2 regions of the Bacillus sp. NPDC094064 genome follow, and region 2 is predicted to be linked to the other one. Evidence: a T-box and tRNA genes for the amino acid it is inferred to sense, from the RefSeq annotation. Region 2 holds a T-box; the other holds one or more tRNA genes.
What was found. A T-box is a leader RNA that pairs with one kind of tRNA and senses whether it is charged. The one in region 2 lies ahead of ileS (isoleucine--tRNA ligase), so its partner is inferred to be a tRNA-Ile.

Region 1: it encodes a tRNA-Ile, which carries the amino acid that the T-box ahead of ileS (isoleucine--tRNA ligase) is inferred to sense. The anticodon was not compared.

Annotation. Positions count from the first base shown of each region.
Region 1 is NZ_JBNNUI010000009.1:62,555-75,231, forward strand. It holds gene vrrA (VrrA/YqfQ family protein) at 1-673, opposite strand, end outside; gene ACQKNI_RS19710 (DEAD/DEAH box helicase) at 854-2,164, shown strand; gene ACQKNI_RS19715 (deoxyribonuclease IV) at 2,299-3,195, shown strand; gene ACQKNI_RS19720 (DUF2624 domain-containing protein) at 3,224-3,478, opposite strand; gene ACQKNI_RS19725 (YitT family protein) at 3,628-4,506, shown strand; gene ACQKNI_RS19730 (metal ABC transporter ATP-binding protein) at 4,742-5,512, shown strand; gene ACQKNI_RS19735 (metal ABC transporter permease) at 5,512-6,345, shown strand; gene ACQKNI_RS19740 (Fur family transcriptional regulator) at 6,359-6,772, shown strand; gene ispG (flavodoxin-dependent (E)-4-hydroxy-3-methylbut-2-enyl-diphosphate synthase) at 6,852-7,955, opposite strand; gene ACQKNI_RS19750 (hypothetical protein) at 8,120-8,485, opposite strand; gene yqgB (protein YqgB) at 8,559-9,317, opposite strand; tRNA gene ACQKNI_RS19760 (tRNA-Ile) at 9,555-9,628, shown strand; gene sodA (superoxide dismutase [Mn]) at 9,853-10,464, shown strand; gene ACQKNI_RS19770 (MFS transporter) at 10,583-11,860, shown strand; gene ACQKNI_RS19775 (peptidoglycan D,D-transpeptidase FtsI family protein) at 11,970-12,677, shown strand, end outside.
Region 2 is NZ_JBNNUI010000006.1:282,534-295,210, reverse strand. It holds gene ACQKNI_RS16165 (M36 family metallopeptidase) at 1-641, opposite strand, end outside; gene ileS (isoleucine--tRNA ligase) at 885-3,986, opposite strand; T-box leader at 4,041-4,280, opposite strand; gene ACQKNI_RS16155 (tetratricopeptide repeat protein) at 4,380-8,582, opposite strand; gene ACQKNI_RS16150 (endonuclease/exonuclease/phosphatase family protein) at 8,885-9,679, opposite strand; gene ACQKNI_RS16145 (class I SAM-dependent methyltransferase) at 9,673-10,551, opposite strand; gene ACQKNI_RS16140 (hypothetical protein) at 10,739-10,957, opposite strand; gene ACQKNI_RS16135 (DUF2085 domain-containing protein) at 10,987-11,316, opposite strand; gene argS (arginine--tRNA ligase) at 11,428-12,677, opposite strand, start outside.

The DNA.
Region 1 (12,677 bases), on a different contig from region 2:
GCTCAATCACTATTTTTTTTCGTTTTCGTTTTCTTTTTGGCGGAGGAGGTGGAGTTGCTACCTCAATCTTTTCTGCTAGGTCTTCAGTTTGATCTTCTTCCGTACTTTTTCCAGAGGTGAGGATTTTAACAATGCTTGGTAGGTTACGCATAATGGGACCGTACTGTTCGACGACAGGGCTTACAGATTGAACGACTTGGGATACTTTTTCGATATTGTTTATCATATTAGTTGGATTCGAGATTAAATTCGAAAAAAAACTACCGATGCCGCTACTTGATGCCGCTGTAGTTGTTGCACTGCCGCGCGTGTCGTTTGATTCATACATTTGAGGGGGAATCATTTGCTCAGGATGCTGCTGCATGTATGGTTGATATTGCTGTGAGTATTGCTGTGGATATTGTTGTTGGTATTGCTGCTGGTATTGTTGTTGATATTGCTGTCGATATTGGGGCGGGGGTTGCTGCTGATGCATCATCGGTGGCCCTTCCATTTGTCGATAAGGCGGGACCATTTGCATGAAAGGTTCGGTGGGATCGTGCTTTTTAAAGAGTTTAGCAAGGAAACCTTTCTTTTTTTGTGCCATCGGCGGTAGTTGTGGAATTGGATATGGTGTGTAAGGTTGTTGTCCTTGAGGCGGATACATTTGCCTTATAGGGGATTTCGGAAACATGTGAGAAATCCTCCTTTCTTCAGTTAGGTATATACACATACAATATGCAATGAAAGGGAAGAAGGTTAGTTTTTGAAGGAAAAACCTAAACTAAAGATGGATTTTACTTGTAGATTTCGATATAATGTAGACTTGACTGATTTGTGCGCGCAGTAGAAATTTAGAAAGAAGGTGTAACTTATGACACAACAAACTTTTACACAGTATGATTTTAAACCATTTTTAATAGATGCAGTTCGTGAACTACGCTTTACAGAGCCGACAGGAATTCAACAGAAAATTTTCCCGGTCGTGAAAAAAGGTGTAAGTGTAATTGGACAATCCCAAACAGGTTCTGGGAAAACACACGCATATTTACTTCCTACACTGAACAGAATTAATCCAAGTCGTGAAGAAGTACAACTTGTTATTACAGCGCCTACTCGTGAGTTGGCACAACAAATTTACGAGGAAATCGTGAAATTAACAAAGTTCTGTGCGGAAGATCAAATGATTACAGCGCGTTGTTTAATTGGTGGAACTGATAAACAACGATCAATTGAAAAGTTGAAAAAACAACCTCATATTGTAGTTGGAACACCAGGACGTATTAAAGACTTAGTAGAAGAACAAGCGTTATTTGTTCATAAAGCAAATACGATTATTGTCGATGAAGCAGACTTAATGCTTGATATGGGATTCATTCACGATGTAGACAAAATTGCAGCACGCATGCCTAAAAACTTGCAAATGCTAGTTTTCTCTGCAACAATTCCTCAAAAACTAAAACCGTTTCTGAAGAAATATATGGAAAATCCAGAGCATATTCATATCAACCCAAAACAAGTTGCGGCTGGAAATATTGAACATTATTTAGTACCTTCTAAACATCGTAACAAAATCGATTTAGTGAACAAAATGTTGCTGCAATTTAAACCGTATTTAGCAGTTGTTTTCACGAATACAAAGAAGATGGCAGATCAGGTTGCTGACGGATTAATGGAACGTGGCTTAAAAGTTGGACGAATTCACGGAGATTTATCACCGCGTGATCGTAAAAAAATGATGAAACAAATTCGTGACCTTGAATTCCAATATATTGTTGCAACTGATTTAGCAGCACGTGGTATTGATATTGAAGGAATTAGCCATGTTATTAACTATGAGCTTCCATCAGATTTAGATTTCTTCGTTCACCGCGTTGGAAGAACTGCACGTGCAGGTCATTCAGGTATTGCAGTGACGATCTATGATCCAGCAAACGAAGAAGCGTTAGATAGCTTAGAAAAACAACGTCATATCGAGTTCAAACATGTAGATTTACGCGGAGATGAGTGGGCAGATTTAGGTGAACGTCGTCGTCGTAAGAGTCGTAAAAAACCAAATGATGAAATGGACGTTATGGCAACAAAAGTTGTTAAAAAGCCGAAAAAAGTAAAACCGAACTATAAACGTAAACTTGCAACAGAACGTGACAAAGTGAAGAGAAAATATAGCCATAAAAAAAGATAAGGGACTTCCCTTATCTTTTTTTATCCCGCTATTTGCGGGGGTAATAATCAGTGGAGAATGGAAAAAACAATTCACTACATATTTCTACAAATTATGCTATCATTATATCTATTGTATAATGAAGAGGTGATTGTATGTTAAAGATTGGATCTCATGTTTCAATGAGTGGTAAGAAGATGTTATTAGCAGCAAGTGAAGAGGCTGTTTCATACGGTGCAACAACGTTTATGATTTATACAGGCGCACCGCAAAATACACGAAGAAAACCAATTGAGGAATTGAACATAGAAGCAGGAAGAAAACATATGGAACTGAATGGTATTGAGGAAATTATCGTCCATGCACCATATATTATTAATGTTGGGAATACGACGAAGCCAGAAACATTCCAATTAGGTGTAGACTTCCTTCGCATGGAAATTGAAAGAACATCGGCATTAGGTGTAGCGAAACAAATTGTTCTTCATCCGGGAGCTCACGTTGGTGCAGGAGCAGATGCTGGTATTCAACAAATTATTAAAGGGCTTAATGAAGTATTAACGCCAGACCAGACGGTTAACATTGCGTTAGAAACGATGGCAGGAAAAGGAACGGAATGCGGCCGTAGTTTTGAAGAAATTGCAAAAATCATTGATGGTGTAAAATATAATGAAAAACTATCAGTATGTTTTGATACGTGTCATACGCACGATGCAGGATATGACATTGTAAATGACTTTGACGGTGTATTAAACGAATTTGATAAGATTGTTGGTATCGATCGTTTACAAGTACTTCATATTAATGATAGTAAAAATGTACGCGGCGCAGGAAAAGACCGTCATGAAAATATCGGTTTCGGTCATATCGGTTATAAAGCGTTGCATCATATTGTACATCATCCGCAGTTAATGAACGTGCCGAAAATTCTTGAAACACCGTATGTAGGTGAAGATAAAAAAGATAAGAAGCCACCATATAAATTTGAAATCGAAATGCTGAAAAATGGTACGTTTGATGAGGGGATTCTTGAGAAAATTAAAGCACAATAAATAATAAGGAGGGGGACTTTCCCCCTCCTTATTTTAGTAGTTGTTGAAATAAAGTATTTACTTGCTGAGCGGTAGTAGGAGAGGTTACTTTTGCGATTTGTTTTAAGAGCTCTAGTCGCTCGTTGTTATCATAAATGTTAATATTCTTTCCTTTTATAAGTACAACAATTTGATCAGCTTGTGCAGCTGTAATTGGAACTTCATATTCTTTACTATATTTCAATAACTCTTTTGTAGAAATATGATTTAATTTTTTATTAACAATTTGTTTAATGAGGTTCATCGTGTTATCCTCCTTCACACGTTCTTCTATCGAAATATATGAGCACATGGCTTGTACATATTCTTATAGGGTTTCTTTTTTTATGAGGAAAAGAAGCGTATGTTATAATAAAGGGACAAAATTACAGAGAAAGAGTATAAGGAGGACTTATGGAGCAAAAGCAACATCGAAAAGAAAGTGTTATTCATCTTATTTATCGTTTAGTTATGATTGTTTTTGGGGCAGCATGTGCGGCGGTAGCAATTGAACTATTTTTGATGCCAAATAAAATTATTGACGGTGGAATTATTGGTATTTCTCTTATTTTAGATTATCTTACTCCGAATATTTGGTGGTTAAGCTTCTCTACTTTGGTTGTTGTTCTCAATATTCCGTTTATGTATTCAGGTTATAAGCAAATCGGAAAAACCTTCATGTTATCTTCGGCCTTTGGTATTGTAGCTTTAGCATTTATTGAATCAACGTTACACGCTGTTCCGCCGTTTACAACAGAACCCATTTTAGCGACAGTGTTTGGTGGTCTTATTTTAGGTATTGGTGTAGGGCTTGTTATTCGTCATGGTGGATCAATGGACGGAACGGAGATTATGGGGATTTTATTAACGAAGAAATTACCGTTTTCTGTTGGTGAATTCGTAATGTTTGTGAACTTATTCATTTTTGCATGGGCAGCATTTGTATTTGGTGTTGAACAAGCTATGTATTCTGTTATGACGTACTATATTGCATTCAAAACAATTGATACAGTAATTCAAGGATTAGATGAAACGAAGGCAGTTTTAATTGTATCAGATCAATATGAGGAAGTATCAAATGCAATTTTACATCGTCTCGGCCGTGGGACTACAAAGCTCGTGGCAAAAGGTGGTTACACAGATAAAGAAAAAGAAGTTATTTATGCAGTTGTAACCCGCCTAGAAGTGACGAAGTTAAAATCAATTGTGTATGAAATTGATGAAAATGCGTTTGTTACGATTATGAGTACGCAAGAGACGAACGGTGGTAAGTTTAAATCAGCTATTCATTAAAAAGGTAACCCGCAAAAGCTCGATCGGTGTGGATGGGAAAACAATGATTAAAGTTTCATTTTATAGAAATATTTTTTGAAAGCAGAGAATTTTTCTCTGCTTTTTGTTATAATAGTAAGGTTTCTTGAAAAAAAAGATATATTTTAGGCAGATTGGTTTACAACTATAATAAGCTGTACTATAATTCAAATAGATATAAATCGGAATGATTCTGAATTAAAATAGGTGAGATGCTATGAATAATATATTGGAAATAGAAGGATTAACGTTTCGATACGAAGATCGCAACGTGTTAGAAGATATTAATTTGCAAGTTCCGAAGGGAGCTTTTTTAGGTTTAGTTGGGCCGAATGGTTCAGGGAAATCGACGTTACTTAAATGTTTATTGGGTGTCTTAAAGCCAAAGCAAGGAAGCATTCGATTATTTGGTATTGATAGTAAGAAGTTTAAAGAATGGAATAAAGTTGGTTATGTATCCCAAAAGGCAAGTAGTTTTAATTCAGGTTTCCCGGCAACAGTTTTTGAGGTCGTGTCAATGGGACTTGTTTCGAAAAAAGGTCTTTTTCGCTTTTTTACGAAAGATGATAAGGAAAAAGTAGAAAAAGCAATTGCTGATGTAGGTATGAGTGAGTTTAAAGGACGGAATATTGGAGAACTTTCTGGTGGGCAACAACAACGTGTATTTATTGCTCGCGCACTTGTAAGTAATCCACAATTGCTTATTTTGGACGAGCCTACTGTTGGGATCGATGTGAAAAATGTAGAAAGCTTTTACGAGATATTAGAGGATTTAAATAAAAGGTTGGGCATCACGTTAATTCTTGTTACACACGATATGGGAGCAGTTACCGAGAAGGTAACACATGTTGCATGCTTAAACCAACATCTACATTTCCATGGTAATGTAGAGAAATTCCGAGAGTTAGAAGATGCGGAAATGTCCGTCTTATATGGGCATCATGTTCACCGTTTAGAACACGAACATGAGCATCACGGGAGGATATGATGATACAAGATTTTTTACAATATGACTTTTTACGTAACTCTTTATATGCGGGGATTTTAATAGGACTTGTTGCGCCGCTTATCGGTGTATTTGTTGTGATTCGCCGCATGTCGCTTATTGCAGATGCATTGAGTCATGTGACGTTATCAGGTATTGCTGCAAGTTTATTACTTGAAAAAACAATTTTCACAGGTGGATTTTTAAATCCTCTATATATGGGAATGATTTTCTCGATAGGTGGAGCGTTACTAATTGAAAAATTACGAACTGTATATAAGCATTATCAAGAATTAGCGATTCCAATTATTCTTTCAGCGGGAATGGGAATCGGTGTTATTTTCATTTCACTTGCAAATGGATTTAACACAGATTTATTTAGTTATTTATTTGGTAGTGTAAGTGCTGTTACAAGTGGAGATTTAATTATTATTGGTATTGTAGCAATTGTTGTACTTGCAACGATTAGTTTATTATACAAAGAGTTGTTTTTACTATCATTTGATGAGGAATATGCTGTATCAACCGGTTTGAGTGCAAAGTGGATTCACTTTATTTTTATTATTTTAGTTGCGCTTGTTATTGCAGTATCCATGCGTGTTGTAGGTGTTCTTCTCGTATCATCTTTAATGACGTTACCAGTTGCAGCAAGTATTCGTATTGCTAAAGGATTTAAACAAACAATTTTCTTTTCCATTATATTTGGTGAAATTGCAGTAATTGGTGGAATGTTTGCTTCGTATCAACTTGATCTAGCACCAGGTGGTACAATTGTTGTGATAGCAGTTCTTATTTTGATTGGTGCAATTTTATGGAAGAAGAAAAAAACTGCATAAAGTAGGGATAGGTATGAATCTAGCAGAAGCTTTACGCCTAATGAAGGAAAAAGGATACAAACATACGGGGAAAAGGGAAGAGATGCTCAGATTATTCGCAGCTCATAATCGTTATTTAACTGCGAAAGATGTTTTAGAACATATGAAAGATGATTACCCAGGACTCAGCTTTGATACGATTTATCGTAACTTAACGGTTTTTGCTGAAATTGGTGTTTTAGAACAAACGGAATTAAATGGTGAAAAACATTTTCGTTTTACATGTTCTATTATGGAACATCATCACCATTTTATTTGCTTGGATTGTGGTGGTACGAAAGAAATTACTTCCTGTCCAATGGATTTTATGAATAAAGATTTTAACGGTTATGAAGTAACCGGTCATAAATTTGAAATATACGGTCGTTGTCCCAAATGTGCAAAATAAAAGCTCGTCGGTTATATAACTGACGAGCTTTTTGCATAGAAAAGAAGGTTGCTCACAAATATTGTGGGCAACCTTCTTTTTATTGTTCTTGTGTTTCTTTTTCTTTTTCTCGTTCAGCAGCCATTTCAGCAGCAATTACATCGATTTCTTTTTTCAGTTCTTCTACCATTGTTTCTTCTGGTACTTTACGAACGACTTTCCCTTTACGGAATAATAATCCTTCTCCACGTGCGCCAGCAATACCGATATCAGCTTCACGAGCTTCACCAGGACCGTTTACAGCGCAACCGAGTACTGCAACTTTAATAGGTACTTGAAGTGTAGAAATATATTCTTCTACTTCATTAGCGATGCTAATTAAATCAATTTCAATACGGCCACAAGTTGGACAAGAGATAAGTGTTGCTGCATTAGATGCAAGACCGAATGACTTTAATAGTTCACGCGCAACTTTTACTTCTTCAACTGGATCAGCACTTAATGAAATACGTAGTGTATTTCCGATACCCTTGCTTAAGATTGCTCCAAGACCAGCGGCACTTTTTACAGTTCCGGCAAATAATGTTCCAGATTCTGTAATACCTAAATGTAATGGGTAATCAAAAGCGCGAGATGCTTTCTCGTATGCTTCGATTGCTAAGTTAACATCAGAGGCTTTCATAGATACGATAATATCGTGGAAATCTAAGTCCTCTAAAATTTTAATATGGTGTAGTGCACTCTCAACCATACCATCAGCAGTTGGATATCCATATTTTTCTAAAATATGGCGTTCTAATGAACCAGCGTTTACACCGATACGAATTGGAATACCGCGCTCTTTTGCCGCATTTACAACGGCTTCTACTTTATGGCGGCGGCCAATGTTACCTGGATTGATACGTACTTTATCAATGCCACCTTCAATTGCTTTTAAAGCAAGACGATAATCAAAATGAATATCAGCAACAAGTGGAATGTTGATTTGTTTTTTAATATCAGCAATAGCATCTGCTGCGCGTTCATCTGGAACGGCAACACGAACAACTTGACAGCCAGCTTCTTCTAAACGTTTAATTTCAGCAACTGTTGCTTCAACATCATGTGTTTTTGTTGTTGTCATACTTTGTATAATTAATTCATTATTACCGCCAATTGTTAAATTACCGACTTTAACTGGACGTGTTTTTGTACGATGAGTCATTTCATTCACGAATAGATCGCTCTCCTTATAAAAGAAGTTTCTTATTTAGTCCCGTATATCAATGATAGTATACGTGATACAGGGCTATAGAAACCGAAGTGCTCGGTTTCACTTTTACTATTGTATCAGCGCCTTTATGTAATTGACAAGGATTAAGTGATCGCTTATTGATATAACGGGAATTTATAAGACTTTCCAATTTGTATTTTTGTAGCAGATGTACTTTTATTTAATTGTTTAAAGTCATCAATTACTTTTTCAATAGAAGGGATTTTTTTCTTATTAATTTGTTCTGTAATCGAGAGGACTGTTTCACCAGTTTTTACTTCGATTGTTTTATAAGTTACATCAGTTTCTTTTTCTGCTTTATTCTCTTTATCCTGTTTTGTATCTGTGTCTTCTTTTTTTATAGTTTGAGCAGAGGTTGTTTTTTTATATGAACTTAACATCGGTAAAGTGCCGATTTTTATGTCGTAATAAAATATATAGCCGAGAACAAGCACGAATAAGAATATACCTAATCTTTTCATATTCTTCACTCCTTTGCTAGGAATATATGCTTGTCCAAAAAAAAAATGCCTATTTAGGCATTTTTTAACGCTTTTATTTTTCTTTCGGTTTTGGAACTTCTTTAATCGTTAAGTATAGAACGATTAAAACAACTGCGATATAAATGAACGTTGCCCCAGGTACGACGATCTTGAATAAATCCATAATCATGAAGAAAATGGTTGGGATTGTGTAGCTGTATGCGGTTAGCGTCCAAACTTGTTTATAGGATAGTTTACGTTGACCGCTCATGGCAGAACCGATGAACGCAAGTAAAGTCACGCCTACAAAAGTGATGAATAATTGGAATAGGTACACTAAGAATCCGATAACAAATAATAAAATTGGGTAAATATTATCGAATAAAGAAATAAATTCTTGTAGATCTTTTTTCTCAAGCGATGCACCTAACAAATCGTTATAAGAATACGTTTGTGTTTGACCATTTCCCATAGAGACTACTTTATCTTTTAAAACAAATAAACCTGTTTTATTTTGGTATTTTTCTAAGTCTGTTGAATTCGGATCAAATACGAAAAGTGCATTTCCCTCTTCTTTTTCAATAGGTTGATCAATATCGGCTTTTAGTTCGCCATTTTCAATTTTAAAATCAGGTAAATCTTTATCGATGACTTGATTTACCATGCTCACACCATCCTGGATAAGACTACCGTATAAGAAAGTTCTTGGAATAGTAGTAATTAAGCAAAGTAGCATAATATACAAAATGGTTTTACCGATTTTTTGAAAACGGAATAGCGCCATATCTTTAGGTGAGTATACACTTTTTGCGAATTGGGTAAATATGGACATAGATTCACTTCCTTTATGTATGTATAAAATCATTGTAACGTACGAATCTAGGGAATCTCAAGTTATATTACATATAGTAGAGAGAACTGAATTTCTCTTTTATTAATTTTCTACTTTTAAAAGAGAAAAATACAATTGACACTTTTCTTTTGCATATGGTAAATTTATCTTACATTTCTTAAAGGATATATCCGATAGGAATTCAGTTATTTTATATATGATTACATACATAATTGTGGACCCTTAGCTCAGCTGGTTAGAGCAGACGGCTCATAACCGTCCGGTCGTAGGTTCGAGTCCTACAGGGTCCATATCCATTTCATAAGTTTATTACGTTAGCAGGAAGCTTCCTTGTAGAAGGGAGCTTTTTTTTACGGAATATATGAGCATTTTAATTGAAAAGAAGTGGGAATTTTGCTACTTTAATGGTAGCAAGACAATGTGATTTATTTGTTTGCACCCTATGGCAATTAGGGTAGAATGAAGTTGTATGTCGCATATTAGTGGCAATACATAAACTGGGAGGAATATAACAATGGCAAAACACGAATTACCAAATTTACCTTATGCGTATGATGCATTAGAACCTCACTTTGACAAAGAAACAATGAACATCCATCATACAAAACATCACAACACGTATATTACAAACTTAAACGCTGCTTTAGAAGGTCATGCAGAATTAGCTGACAAAAGCGTTGAAGAATTAGTTGCAAACTTAAATGAAGTGCCAGAAGCAATCCGTACAGCAGTACGTAACAATGGTGGCGGACATGCGAACCATACATTCTTCTGGACAATCCTATCTCCAAACGGTGGTGGACAACCAGTAGGCGAACTTGCAACTGCAATTGAAGCGAAATTTGGTAGCTTCGATGCATTCAAAGAAGAATTCGCAAAAGCTGGCGCAACTCGCTTCGGTTCTGGTTGGGCTTGGTTAGTAGTAAATAACGGTGAGATCGAAGTAACAAGCACTCCAAACCAAGATTCTCCTCTAACTGAAGGTAAGACTCCAGTTATCGGTTTAGATGTTTGGGAGCATGCTTACTACTTACATTACCAAAACCGTCGTCCAGACTACATCGGTGCATTCTGGAACGTTGTAGATTGGAACGCTGCTGAAAAACGTTACCAAGAAGCAAAATAATTGTAACAATTATAGAAAAAAGCTAGGAGAATGCTCCTAGCTTTTTTTCTATGCTTTCCTTTTACATAATTGGGCTTGTCTTTGGAAGACTAGAACATGAAGTAAAGGAGAGTTGTGTATGAAGTGGAAACATATAATTGGTGACGTTGAAGTGAATCGGGATTTAGTGTTATTGCTCCTTATTGGAGGCTTATACACGCTCGCAATTTCTTTATCGAATACATTTGTGAACATTTATTTATGGAAACAAACACAAAATTATGTGAATCTTGGCTTGTATAATTTGGCCAGCGTTGTATTACAGCCTCTCACATTTCTTGTAGGTGGGAAATTTGCGAAACGTATTGATCGCTCGATCTTGTTAAGAATAGGTGTGGGAACGTTAGCTGTGTTTTTTATCGTTGTTTTAGTAGCGGGAAAAAGCGCTTCTCACTATATTTTATTAATGGGAGCCCTCTTAGGAATCGGATATGGTTTTTACTGGTTAGCGTTTAACTTATTGACATTTGAAATTACAGAACCAGAAACAAGAGATTTCTTTAACGGTTTTCTCGGGCTCCTTACATCCTTCTCTGGAATGATTGGACCAATAGCAGCAGGATATACAATTTCACGTATGGAAAAATGGAGTGGTTATACTGTCATATTCTTTCTTTCATTAGTGCTATTTGCTATTGCGGTCGTTTTAAGCTTTTTTTTATCTAAGAGAGAATGTGAAGGACGTTATGAAGTGATGCAAGTATTGAAAGAGCGACGGATTGATAAAAATTGGGGGAGAATTACACGGGCTCATTTTTTTCAGGGGTTGAGAGAAGGGACATTTATTTTTGTCATTTCCGTATATGTTTATTTAGCAACTGATAGTGAGCTCGCGCTAGGGAAATATAGCTTAGTAAATTCTACTGTATCATTTATATGTTACTACTTAGTCGCTCGTATGTTAAAGAAAGAGTGGAGAAAAAAAGCAATTTTACTTGGAGGCATTATTTTATATGCGGTCGTATTTTTAGTTATATTCAATGTTACATATACAAAGTTACTTATTTATGCGGCATGTATCGCGATTGCATACCCTATTTTACTCGTTCCGTACGGATCAATGACATATGACGTAATTGGTAGAGCGAAAAATGCGAGAGAGTGGCGTGTAGAGTATGTAGTTGTCCGAGAATTATGGTTAAATGCCGGTAGAATTTGTTCCATTTTAAGCTTTTTGTGTGCGGTTCTATTTTTTCCACCTGAAAAAAGCTTACCTTTCTTATTATGCATTTTAGGTGCTGGACATTTTCTTATATATTTTGCAGTTAAAAATGTCAAATATGAAGAGGGAAATGCGGGGAAAACAAGTGTGGTAGCGCAAGGAAACACGCAAAATCAAACAGAACCAGAAGGTTAACTTCTCGTTTATTTTATGCTAGAATAGAAAAAGATGTAAGACAGCAGTGAGGACACCTGTATAAAGGTGTCCCTTTCACATTACATAGCTGTTGGTAGAGGGGGTTTGTATGAGTAAGAAGCAGAAGCAACAAAAGAAAAAGACCCACGTTCCATTTCGGTTAAACGTGCTGTTTTTTTGCGTGTTTTTAATGTTTTCCGCGGTTATTGTAAGGCTCGGATATGTACAAATTGTTCGCGGTGAGGAATATAAGAATGAAGTGGAGAAGAAAGAGAACTCCACGATAAGTAATCCAGTCCCGCGTGGGAAAATATTTGACCGTTATGGGCGACCTGTAGTAGATAATACAGCTGTTCGTACAATTACATTTACAAAAATGAAAGGATCAACTGCGGAAGATCGCCAAAAAACAGCGGAAAAATTAGCTGGTTTGATTGAGGTACCGATAGATAAATTAACAGATCGTGATAAAAAAGACTATTGGCTTGCTCTGCATAAAGAGGAAGCGAAAGAAAAGATTACGAATAAAGATCGTCAAGAATTGAAAAATAACAAAATTGACGAAAAAGAATTAGACGAACGTCAACGAAGTCGTGTGACGGAAGAAGAGATTAATCAATTATCCGCAAAAGATTTAGAAATACTAGCGATTAGAAGTAAGATGGACGGCGGATATGCAATGACACCTCAAGTTATTAAAAAAGATGCTACACCAGAAGAATATGCGATTATTAGTGAAAATCTAGCAACATTACCAGGTATAGATACGAATGTTGATTGGGAACGAAAATATACGTATGATGATTTATTCCGAAGT
Region 2 (12,677 bases):
CCACTTGATACGACAGGATTAGGTAAAAATACTTTTCCAGTTCCTTCTACTTTTCGGTTTATATCAACTTTTTTAATTAACTTTCCATTTTCCGCATCAACAAATGTTTCCCATGCACCGAATGGATTATTAGAATGGACTACAACTTTATATACTGGAATAGCGACTCCATCTTCAACAATATATCCGAATTCTTTCTCTGTAGGAGCCCATAAGTTTTGCTCACTTTCCCCTCCAACATACGCCATTGATTTTTGTTCTGCATCTTTTTCACTAATCTTTTTCGTTATTTCCTTCACATTTTGAACAGGCTGGTAATCAGACACAGCAAGTACTCCTTGCCCCTGTCCATTAATAGTAACTGTTATTTGTTTTGAAAATACAGGAGCACCGTTAACTACTTGTTGGAATCGAACATATGAAGCTACTGACGTATCCGTTGTAGAAATATATTGTAAATCTGAAAGGTCTGGCTTTAATCCATATTCCGTAGCATGTCCTTTCAAATATTCAATTGCTTTCTTTTGCGGTGAATATGCTTCTAGCTTTACTTGTTGTTTTTCCAATGCCGAAACAGTAGAAATTGTCCCCATTACTAATGGTACAGTCATTGCCATTGCCACCATTTTTTTATTAAACATGAAACCACTCCCCCTAATAAATTGAAACCTTTACCCCATTCCTATAAGGCTATTACTGTCCATAAGTAACGAAATAAAGTGAATCTACGAGTAATTCTATACGAGCAAATCTATTACCTTTACATTTAGGGGGAGTGGAATTTTCTCAATATTTATGTGTAAAAGGAGCAAAATACTGTAGAAATATATTTCTTTCCTAACCATACAAAAAGGAAGTTGGAATGATTCCAACTTCCTTTTTCTTTAATTTGCCGCGTTTAATTTAATGCGAACTTTCGTCTCACCTAAAGATAGTTCATCGTCTTCATTCGTTAAGCGATCAAATGTAAATTGCTTAACGAGTAAGTTTTCTTCCAACAAACCTTTATGATTCGTTAACGTTTTTTGTAGTTCTTGCTCTGTATCAAGAATAACATCCACACGTAAATTAACCGGTAAATTCAACTGCTTACGATATTCTTGAACGGCGCGAATAAATTCACGTGCTACCCCTTCTTGTAACAATTCTTCCGTTACATTCGTATCTAACATAACCGTATATTGCCCGTTAGTCGTATTAGAGAAGCCTGATTTTGCAACTTTCTCAACCAATACATCTTCAGCTGTTACAACTACTTCTTCCCCTGACGTAGCTTGATATACCGCTTTTTCAGTTGAGACAAAGCGCTGTACTTCTTCTTGTGACAATTGTTTTAACCAGCCATTTACTGCATTCACATTTTTACCGAACTTCGGCCCAGCTGTTTTAAAATTCAGCTTTAATTGATAGGATGTATACTTCGTTTCATCGAGTTCCACATGGAATACTTTTACATTTAGCTCATCCATTACGATATCACGATAAGATTCCCAATCGATATCATTCTCTTTATGCTCAAGTAATACAAGTTCTGCTAACGGCTGTTTTACTTTTAAAGAATGCTGATTACGGTTACTTCTTCCAAGTTCAACAACTTGTAAAACAGCATCCATTTCCGCTTCTAATTTCGGCTGAATAAGTGATTCATTTACAACTGGATAATCTTCTAAATGAACGCTTCTGCCTTCTAAATTCAAATGAATATCTTCAGCGACAAATGGTGTAAATGGTGCAATTAATTTACTAACTGTTACAAGCACTTCATGAAGTGTGTCATACGCAGCTGCTTTCTCAGCATTCATACCAGATTCCCAAAAACGAGTACGTGAACGCCTTACATACCAATTACTCACTTCATCTACAAGCGCCGCGATTTCACGAGCTGCATTTGTAAACTGGTAATCATCCAGTGCCGTTCTTACCTTTTTCGTTGTGCTATGCAATCTTGACAATACCCATTCATCTAATTTCGTCCGCTTTACGTCATACATTTCGTTCGGATTATAACCATCTAAATTTGCATATAAAACGTAGAAGCTATACACATTGACTAACGTATCTACAAATTTAGATTTGGCTTCCAGTACTGTTCTTTCAGAAAAACGTTTCGCATTCCATGGAGCACTATCAACGAGTAAAGCCCACCGTAGCGCATCCGCACCAAACTTCTCTACTAAATCAACAGGATCTAGTGCATTGCCTTTACTTTTAGACATCTTTTGTCCTTCTTCGTCTAGAACATGCCCTAGTGATAACACTCGCTTATAAGGCACTTTTCCTGTATATAGTGCTGACACTGCTAATAAACTATAAAACCAGCCGCGCGTTTGATCAATGCCTTCTGCAATAACATCCGCTGGAAACTGTTCTTCAAATAACTCTTTATTTTCAAATGGGTAATGATATTGTGCAAACGGCATGGAACCACTATCAAACCAAACATCAATTACTTCAGGTGTACGATTCATTGTACTTCCGCATTTTTCGCAGCAAACTTGCACTTCATCTACATATGGCTTGTGCAATTCTAAATCTTCAGGCGTTTCTTTCGTGCTATGTTTTCTTAATTCAGCAATACTTTTTGGCGCAAATTGATGATCACAGCTTTCACATTCCCATACGTTTAATGGTGTTCCCCAATATCTATTTCGGCTAATATTCCAGTCCACCATATTTTCTAAAAACTTACCGAATCTTCCATGTTTCATATGATCTGGATACCAAGTGACAGAATCATTATTTTGTAAAAATGTATCTTTAATTGCAGTTGTTCGGATTAACCAACTCTCTCCTGCATAATACAGTAACGGTGAATCACAGCGCCAGCAATGTGGATAGCTATGTTCATACTTTTCTTTATGATATAGTAACCCTTCCTTTGCCAAATAACGAACGATATCAACGTCACAATCTTTTACAAACTTACCTTTCAAAAACGGTACTGCTTCCGTATACTCACCTTTTTCATCTACAACATGTAAGAATGACAATCCTTCACTTTGAACGACTTTATAATCGTCCTCGCCATATGCTGGAGCGATATGAACAAGTCCTGTACCACTATCTGCCGTTACGAAATCTGCTCCGATAACGCGGTAGCCATTTGTAACTTCTTTCATCGGAAATGGTGCTGTATACGATGTGTTTACTAATTCTTCACCTTTATGAACAGATAATACTTCATAGTCTTCTTTTAATACATCTTGTACACGTTCTTTCGCAACAATGTATACATGACCTTCTTGTTTTGCTTTAACATATTCCATATTCGGATGTACAGCGAGCGCCACATTTGCTGGAAGCGTCCAAGGTGTTGTTGTCCAACCTAAGAAATACTCATTTTCACTATCTTTCACTTTAAACTTAACTGTTGCGCTTAAATCTTTTACTGTTTTATACCCTTGTGCAACCTCATGTGAACTAAGAGATGTTTGACAGCTTGGGCAGTATGGTGAAACTCTATGCCCTTTATACAATAATCCTTTTTCATGAATCGTCCCTAAAATATGCCATACACTTTCGATATAGGGATTTTCTAACGTAACGTATGGATCATCCATATCTACCCAATAACCGATACTTTCAGTGAATTCACGCCACTGCTTCTCATAAGTAAATACACTCTCTTTACACTTTTGAATAAACGGTTCAATGCCGTACTCTTCAATTTCATGTTTACCCGAAATACCGAGTTGTTTCTCAACACCTAATTCTACAGGTAAACCATGTGTATCCCAGCCCGCTTTTCTTAATACTTTATAGCCTGCCATCGTTTTATATCTTGCTACTACATCTTTAATTGTTCGTCCAAGTGCATGACCTACATGCGGTAATCCATTCGCCGTTGGTGGCCCTTCATAAAACACAAAAGATTGTGCGCCTTCTCGATTCTGAATTGATTGCTCGAAAATGCTTTGCTCGTTCCACTGTTTACGAATACGTGTTTCTCTCCCTACAGCTGACTCTTTTACATCTACTTTCTTCATCTACAATCACTCCTTTTGAATGTTTTAAAGCACACAAAAAACCCGTCCCTATAAAGTAGGGACGGGTTTACCCGCGATACCACCCTAATTCTATTAGCTATTCACTAATAGCACTTAGCAACGTACTATCATACGTGTTCTTTGTAACGGTAGACATCCGTCCGAGCTTACTTATGTTCAGCCTCGGCTCCTCGGAGATGATTTTCAAATAACGTCTGAACACCGGCTTTCAGCTATACACCGGTTCTCTGGGGAACAGTTCATTATTTTACTCGTTCTCGTCTTCAGATTTGTATACTTTGTTAAAAGCTATTCTATGCCATTTGGCAATCAATTGTCAACTAATTCGAAATATATATTTAATTATATCCTTGCTTAACCATTCCTATACAGTTACTTCTCAAGTTCTCGTATTCCTGCTAAATCCTCATCTTTCTCGATAAGCTCCGCAAAAAATCCAGTTCCATCTTCCCGAATTACAATTTCAAGCTCTTGTTTAGCCTCTTCATGTCTGTTTAATTGAGCTAAGTAACAAGCGTGATCATATCTTGCTAACAAGTCTGTAGCATCCATAGTTAATACTTCACTTGTTATTTTTTCTGCCTTTATCGTTTGTCCAGCCCCATGATATGAAGATGCTAAAGAAAGAAGAATTGCCGTATCGTTTGGATGATGTATAGAAGCGCCTTCTAATAAGTGAATTGCCTCTTCAAATCTCTCTTGACTTTCATACATTTCCCCTAAAGCAAGGAATCCTCTATTTACAAACGGTGTTTTCTCCGTTAATTGTAAATAAATCTTTTCTGCTTTTCTTTCTTCTCCGGCTTCAAAGAAAACATGTGCTTGTAAAAAAAGAGTATCATAGTCATCTGGTAACTCTCGAACCATTTGCTTCGTTAGTTCCAAAGCATCTTGCAATCTATCTTGTTCTTCACACTCGATAAAAAGATTTACTAGTTGCTTCGCTACATCATAATCCCATTTATTTTCTAACGATGTTTCCAAAACTTCTATCGCTTCTTTATTCATCGCTGCATTCTCGTAAAATTGTGCAAATCGCTGCGCTGCCATACTATTTTTCGGATTTAACTTTAACGAAATTTCATATAATTCAATGATTATTGTTATCATTGAAATTTCTTTCGCACGGTTTTTCATACGATAAAACGCTCTCGTAAATATAGACTTTTTCGGTTGTTCATTTTGCTGGCGTTCAATCCACATTTCAGTAACCGCAGCTGCTGCATACATAAATGCCGCACTTCTTTCTGCTTTTTTCACTTTCAATGTATGCAAAAAATCACGTATGTTAGACAATTTCTGATGTTGTTCTACTGCTTTCACATAAACATCAAAAATACGTTCATTACCTATATCTTGTCGCATGACTTTCATTGCAACTTCCATTGCTTTTGCATCTCTTTTTTTCACCAATACATTCGCATAATGATATAGAACTTCCGTATGTTCCCCATCTAATTGTATCGCTTGCTCAATTTGTTCTTTTTCCTTATCTATTTCATTCATTGCTCCATACACATATGCGATCGCATCTAATCGCCATATTTCAGGTACTTCTCCAGCTAACCGTTCTAATTCCGCTAGCAACTCTTCCTGTAATTCTACTTTTACTGAAAGCTGCGCCAAGTATTCCATATTTATATGCAATGGTTCCTCTTTCATCGCCTGAACCATATGACTTTGTTCCTTTGAATGATTTTCTTCTTTTTCATATATTTCTGCAAGCTGTAAATGTACACCTACGAAATTCCCATCAAGCTCTAAACATGTTTCATACGCTTGTTTTGCTTCTGTCAATTGCCCTAATGCCATAAGTGTTTCGCCAATTCGGTAATAAGGTAATGCCGTTTTCTTTTGTTCTATTGCCTTATTATATCTTTTCATTGCTTGGCCGTACTGTCCAATAGATTCATATAAAATACCTATATAACAACCGTATTCACTTACTTCATTTCTTTCTTTTTGTAACGTTCTTAAAAAAGCTATACCTCGTTGTACAAACACAGTTCCTTTAATTCGATTTACATATTCATCTAATGCACTTGCTACACTATAATCTCCCTGCTTTATACCACTCTCTAATTTAACCAATGCTAATTTTAGTTCTTCCTCATTCCCGCCCAGTTCGATTTCTGCATCCCATAAAACCATCCCAGCATTCATAAGGAAATCTTGACTCTTTTCAATTTGTTTTTCGATACCGAGAATATATTGTTTCGCTTCTTTATATTGCTCTTTTGCCATATACACTTGCGTAATTCCGAAATGAGAATAAACATCTTCATCATTTTCTTCTAAAGCACGCTCATACAATACTTCTGCTTCTTCTAAACTATCATTCTGAAAATGATAGTCACCTAACCTTACGTAAAGAGATGCTTTATCATCACAATTCTCAATACCTTTTAATAAAATTTCTTTCGTACTTTTATCATCCTTCAAATCTGATTCGTATATTTCCGAAAGTTTCGTATAAATGTAAGGTGCATTACTATCCAAATGAATCGCTACTTTAAGCCCTTTTATCGCTAAATGTAACTTCCCTAATTGATGTGCACATCTCGCTCGCTCATACCATACATGCGCCTCACTTTTATACTCTTTTAACAAATCATTAAAGATGTCATATGCTTCTTCATATCTTTCTAAATCGATTAATATTAAACCGTGATTCGTTAACGTGAATCTTTCAGGACTACGCTCTAAAGCAACTTGAGAAAACTGCAGCGCATTTTCACATTTATCGATATACATATAGGATAAAGCGAGAAAACTCCAAGCAATCGGCTGATCTGCGTCCAATTGTAACGACGAACGAAAACTTGAAATTGCTTCTATATAATTTTCTTGTTCAAATGCATATCTTCCATTTATCAAATGATACAAAGCACGATTATTTTTCTTCTCAACACTTGTCAGCATTTGCCCAGCTTTCTCCATTTCTTGAAGACGGATAAAGCACTGGGCACCATGTAATTTAACAAAATCCGAGTTCGGAAACTTTTCCGTTAACTTTTCTATACAATTAAGAATAAACTCTTTATCTACTTCAACATCTAGATGTTTAATCGTATATAACCACGTATTCGGATTATCACTCGTCTCTTTTAAAAAGTGTACTAAATGACTAACCCCCTCTTTATCGTGTTCATCTAAATGATCTGTAAGAGAAAAAATGGATTTAAAATACTGATTTTCTTCTTCACTTAAAAACGATAGTTGTTCCTTCTTTTCTTTCGGAACAAACGTGATTGCCAAACAACCTGTATAACGATATTTCTCTTGCAATTTACTATATTCCACAAGAACTGGTTCTATAAAGTTTGGATCTTGAACATAAAAAGCTTGTAACGTATCATCATATCCAGATAGTACTTGCACATGCGAAGCATGCTCAATATCTATACTTAATAAAACGGGAATTCCTCGGTCAAGCAGTCTCTTATAGTTTTCCTCATTCCCTTTGAAATAACGATATTCATAACCTAATCCTTCTAAATACGAAACAGTATCCGAAAACTTTGAACCTGTCATATCAAAAATAAACTCTGCAATTTCGTCTTGTGTATGTTTCTCTCCCCAAATTTGCAACATCATTTCTAAGCTTGTCGGAACACAATAATTATCCTTTTGTACAATAGGAACTATCGGCAGGTGAACCTTTTTTCCATCTCGATTTTTTTCTAAATTATGATACAAGGATTCTTTTAAACTTTTTTCTTCTTTTAATAACTCCTGTAAGTTTACAAGTTTATTCATTTTATACAGCGCTTCTGCACGTAAATGAATAAAGTAAGCCTCATAAGCATGATAAGGAAGCTGACGATTAATATTATCTATTACCGCTAACATCTCTTCATATTGCCCTAAATCTAATAAATACTTCACCTTTTCAAAGTGAAAATATGGTACTTGCGGGAACTTTACAATCGCATCATCAATTAGCTGTAATGCACGTTTCTGTTCCCCTTTATTCGCATATAACTGTGATAATAAATAGGTAGATAACTCTTCACAATCTTTATGCTGCATGCCGGCTATAAATTGTTCCTCTGCTTTCTCCCACTCACCTGTATGCATATAGACGTAGCCCCATTTATCAAAAACCGCACGTGTACTGTACTCCTCTGCTTTTTGCATATAGATTAGCGCTTCTTCATTTCGTTTCATTTCTAACAGACATCGTACTAACGTAAAGTATGTTTTCGCTAAAAAATCGACATCTATTTTTTCTTTATTACTCTCTTCTAAAGAATCTTTTAACAACTGTTCTGCTTCAAGAATTTTCCGCTCATCAATTAACTCGTCACAATATAAAGAGAGCGTTCTCATATTTGGGAATTTTTTATAAGCGTAGCGAATGAGGAATGAACTGTATTGGTGCATAAGCCCTTCATCAGTAAGGCGAATTAATATATCAAACTCCTCATGTGAAGGAATATTAGCAAGCCACTTTTTCACATAAGATATAGTATTCGTTTCTTTTATATATGAAATTTCTTTATTTATTTCCTGTAATCCATCTACAAATCTCTTGTCTTTCAAACAAGCTTCTAACTGCTTAAAATCTAGCATGCATTCACCTCGAATTTATATTTATACTGCTACTTGCTTAGATTTTACACATCATATTGTAGGTATTCAACTATAATCTCTTATAATGAGTGGTATTATTTAATATTATTCTAATCCATAACAGAATATAGTAAAAATGTTTGTTTTTCTCTGTATTTTGTTTGATTTTATGAAATAACGTAACATGTAGCTCTTATCTTTCAAAAGGTGAACTCTATATATAAAATTATATCGGCGATTTTCAAAATATATCAGCGATTATATGTCGAATATCGACTTACCAACATTAAACGACATTATTTTCACTTATCAAATTCCAAATCTGCAAAAACACCGTAATGATCACTAGGAAACACACCAGTTGAAGTTAGTACCGAATCCCCAAATATAGATACGTTTTCAATCGTAGGAAATTCAAATGCGGCATTTTCTTGTATCATGATCCAATCGTATCTTTTTTCTTGCTTTACATAGCCTTTTAAATTCAGATTCTCTCTATAATCTAAAGTTGGTTGAGCTATCATGTTCTCTTCGATTTCTTTAAACTGAGCTACATCTATCCAATGCTTCCGAATTAAGTATTGATGCACCATTGAATATGGATCATCATTAAAATCGCCACATAATAATTCATAATTACTGGCTCTGTTTTCAATCCAATTATTCACAGTGTTCATTTGTTCTTGTCTTATCCTACTAGATTTCCAATTTAAATGAACATTCGTAACTCCGAACTTCCAATCTTTATATTTAAATGTGATTCGAATGGCACAATAATTTGATTCCTCTATATCAGTTTCCCAAATTGCTTCTTCAGCTATAATAGGAATTTTACTAAAAAAAGCTAGTCCTTCATCTGGAGAATCAGGGTACTCTTTAAATATACAAAACGGATATCCAGTTTGATTCGCTATATACTGGGCCACATTTTCCTTTGATTTCAAATTAACAGAACTTCTAACTTCCTGTAGAGCAAGAATATGCGGAGAAATGCTTCGAATCTCCTCACAAATAGCTTCTAACCTTTCAAACCAAAGACTCTCATGGTTCCATATATTAAAGGTAGCAATCCTCAATAAAGCGCTACCTTTTAACATACTATTTCACCATATGTAATTTTCATATTCGGAGTATATACTAAAGAAGAATGTAGATGAAATGCTTTAAAAAATCGTAGTTCAGCTTCATATTGAGCTAGCGCATCATCATATGTTAATTCCCTGGCCATTAAACGTTCTATAAATTGCTGTTTATCTCCTAGATTGCCCGCTATTCCCTCTTCTTTTAACGAATGATACAAATCGTTTTTATCTTTGTGATGTATATTAGAGTCTAAAAAATTCACTTTATCGCTCACTCTACACTCAATATTTTTCACACCTAATTCACTTAAATACATCGGTATTTTCATGCCGATATTGCCATCTTTACCACTTCTCTGCGTGTCACTTTCAAATAATTTCTGTAAAATGCCTAGCTGGATAATTTTCGATTGGCTCTCTCCATCTAACACGTATGAAGACATATTTGAAATCCAATGTGGTTCAAAACAGATTATTTTACCACCATCCTTAATTGACTGTATCATTTTTTCTAGCATCTTTTTTGGTGAGTTCATATGTAATAAGAAAGCATGACAGATTGCTATATCGTATTTATTTTTTAATTCAATTTCTGTAGCATCTCCTTCAATAAATTCTGATTCATATGGAAGTGAACGAAATAACTCTCTTGCTTTAGCTATTAATGTTTCCCCGCTATCAATACCTGTATACTTTGAGCCCTTTGGAAGTAAAGGCAACAATACTAGGCCTAAATAGCCGTATCCACAACCGTAATCAACAATATGTACTGGCCCAGAGATCTGCCAAACTGTATTTACTAAAAAACTTAAATAATCGTCATTGTAATATAAGTCTCTCGTGTTTTTTAAATATATCAGTTTACTATTCCAATCGTACGTTTCCAATGTCTATTCCCCCTTTATATACAACACAAAAATAAAATTCTATTTATAGAAGACATATTCCTACACTTGTGTGGAATATTTAAGCCAGTTAATCATAAATAGCAAAATTCTAAAGCAAAAAGGGCTAGTGCATCGTTAAAAATACACTAACCCTTTTTACTTTGAAGAAAGATAGATCAATAGAAGCTTAATCATTACAATCACAATCTAAACAATCAGTACAATCTAAATCGCCGCAGTCGAAATTTCTTCTTTTTTTGCTTCTTTTAAGATAATAATATAGCACGCCAATAAACAATGTGCACATACCAAAAGCTATTATTGCTTCTGTATATTTCTCGTGCATGATAAAACCAATTCCACTTCCTCCTGAAATGCAAATTAGAATTAAATAGATCCAGAACATCTAAGTAGCTACCTCCATTAATATACGCTTTAAGAAAGAATCCATATAATGCTAGATGAAATGAGTAATCCCATCCCATTACCGCTTAATATACCGGTAGTTACTCTTAGCAAATTTGTGCTGCTTCTCCATTTCCATTTTTGGGTGAATCCATCAATAAGTAACGGAATTTGAGCGCAAATTGATAGTATGATTGCCATAGGAAATGAAGGTGTTATGTAAAAATAAATTGGAAACAGTAAAATACCAATAAGCATGCCCGTACAACGCGTACATAAAGGTATGTACTTTTGTAGTTTAAGGAAACTTCTTTTAGATTTTCTATGACAAGGAATTTGTAAGATAAAAGTTCGAATCAATATGAATCACCCTCTCTAAATAGATTTTAATTGATTTTGCAAAAAAATTATATATCAATAAAAAAACAAACCAGGTTCATACTAGACCCGGTTTGTCAGTTTACTACTATTTCACATCTCCTCAGGAGCACCCACCCCAAGTAATCGTAATCCTTCTTTTAATACAACCGTCACAGCATACACTAATGCCAGTCTACTATCCTTTTCTTCACTCTCTTCCAATATACGCACATTTCCATAATATTTATTGAACGATTGTGCTACATCTAATACGTATTTTGAAATAATGGATGGCTCATTTTTGTTACATGCTGCTTCAATTACTTGCGGGAATTTGTTTAGTAATTTTACGACGCTCCAGCTATAATCATCTTTTAATGCAAACGTACATGTTTCAAATTCCACACTTTCTTTTCTTAAAATAGAGCAAGCACGTGCATGTGTGTACTGTACATACGGACCTGTTTCCCCTTCAAATTTCAGCATATTTTCTAATGAAAATTCGATATTATGCATACGCTCATTTTTTAAATCATGGAATATGATTGCCCCAACACCGACCTGCTTTGCTACTTCTTCTTTTTGTTTTAAGTTTGGATTTTTCTCTTCAATATTTTGTTTTGCCAGTTCGATCGCTTCTTCAAGTACTTCTTCAAGTAAAATAACTCTTCCTTTACGCGTCGACATTTTCTTACCGTCTTTTAATATGAATCCAAACGGTACATGTTCCATACCATCAACCCAAGTGTAGCCAACCTTTTTTAATACAGTGAAAAATTGATTGAAATGCAAGCTTTGTTCCGGGCCAACTACATATAACGCTTTATCAAATCCATATGTGCTTTGACGATATAATGCTGCTGTTAAATCGCGTGTTGCGTAAATTGTCGCACCATCTGATTTTCTAATTAAGCAAGGTGGCATACCTTCTTCTTCTAAATTAACGACTAATGCGCCTTCTGACTCTTCAAGTAATTCATGTTCCTCTAAAATCCCAATAAAATCTTCCATTAAGTTATTATAAAAAGCTTCTCCTTGAAAATTAGTAAATTCTACACCGAGAAGTTCATAAATACGAGAAAACTCTTTTAAAGATTCGTGACGGAACCAATTCCAAAGCTCGACTGCTTCTTCATCACCTTCTTCTAGTTTCTTAAACCAAGCACGACCCTCTTTTTCTAGTTCTTCGTCTTCTTTTACCTCTACATGAAACTGAACATATAGTTTAAATAATTCACGTATTGGATCCTCTTTAACTACTTCTTCATTTCCCCATTTTTTATATGCGGTAATTAACTTTCCAAACTGTGTTCCCCAATCACCAATATAATTAATTCCTACAACTTCATATCCACATTTTT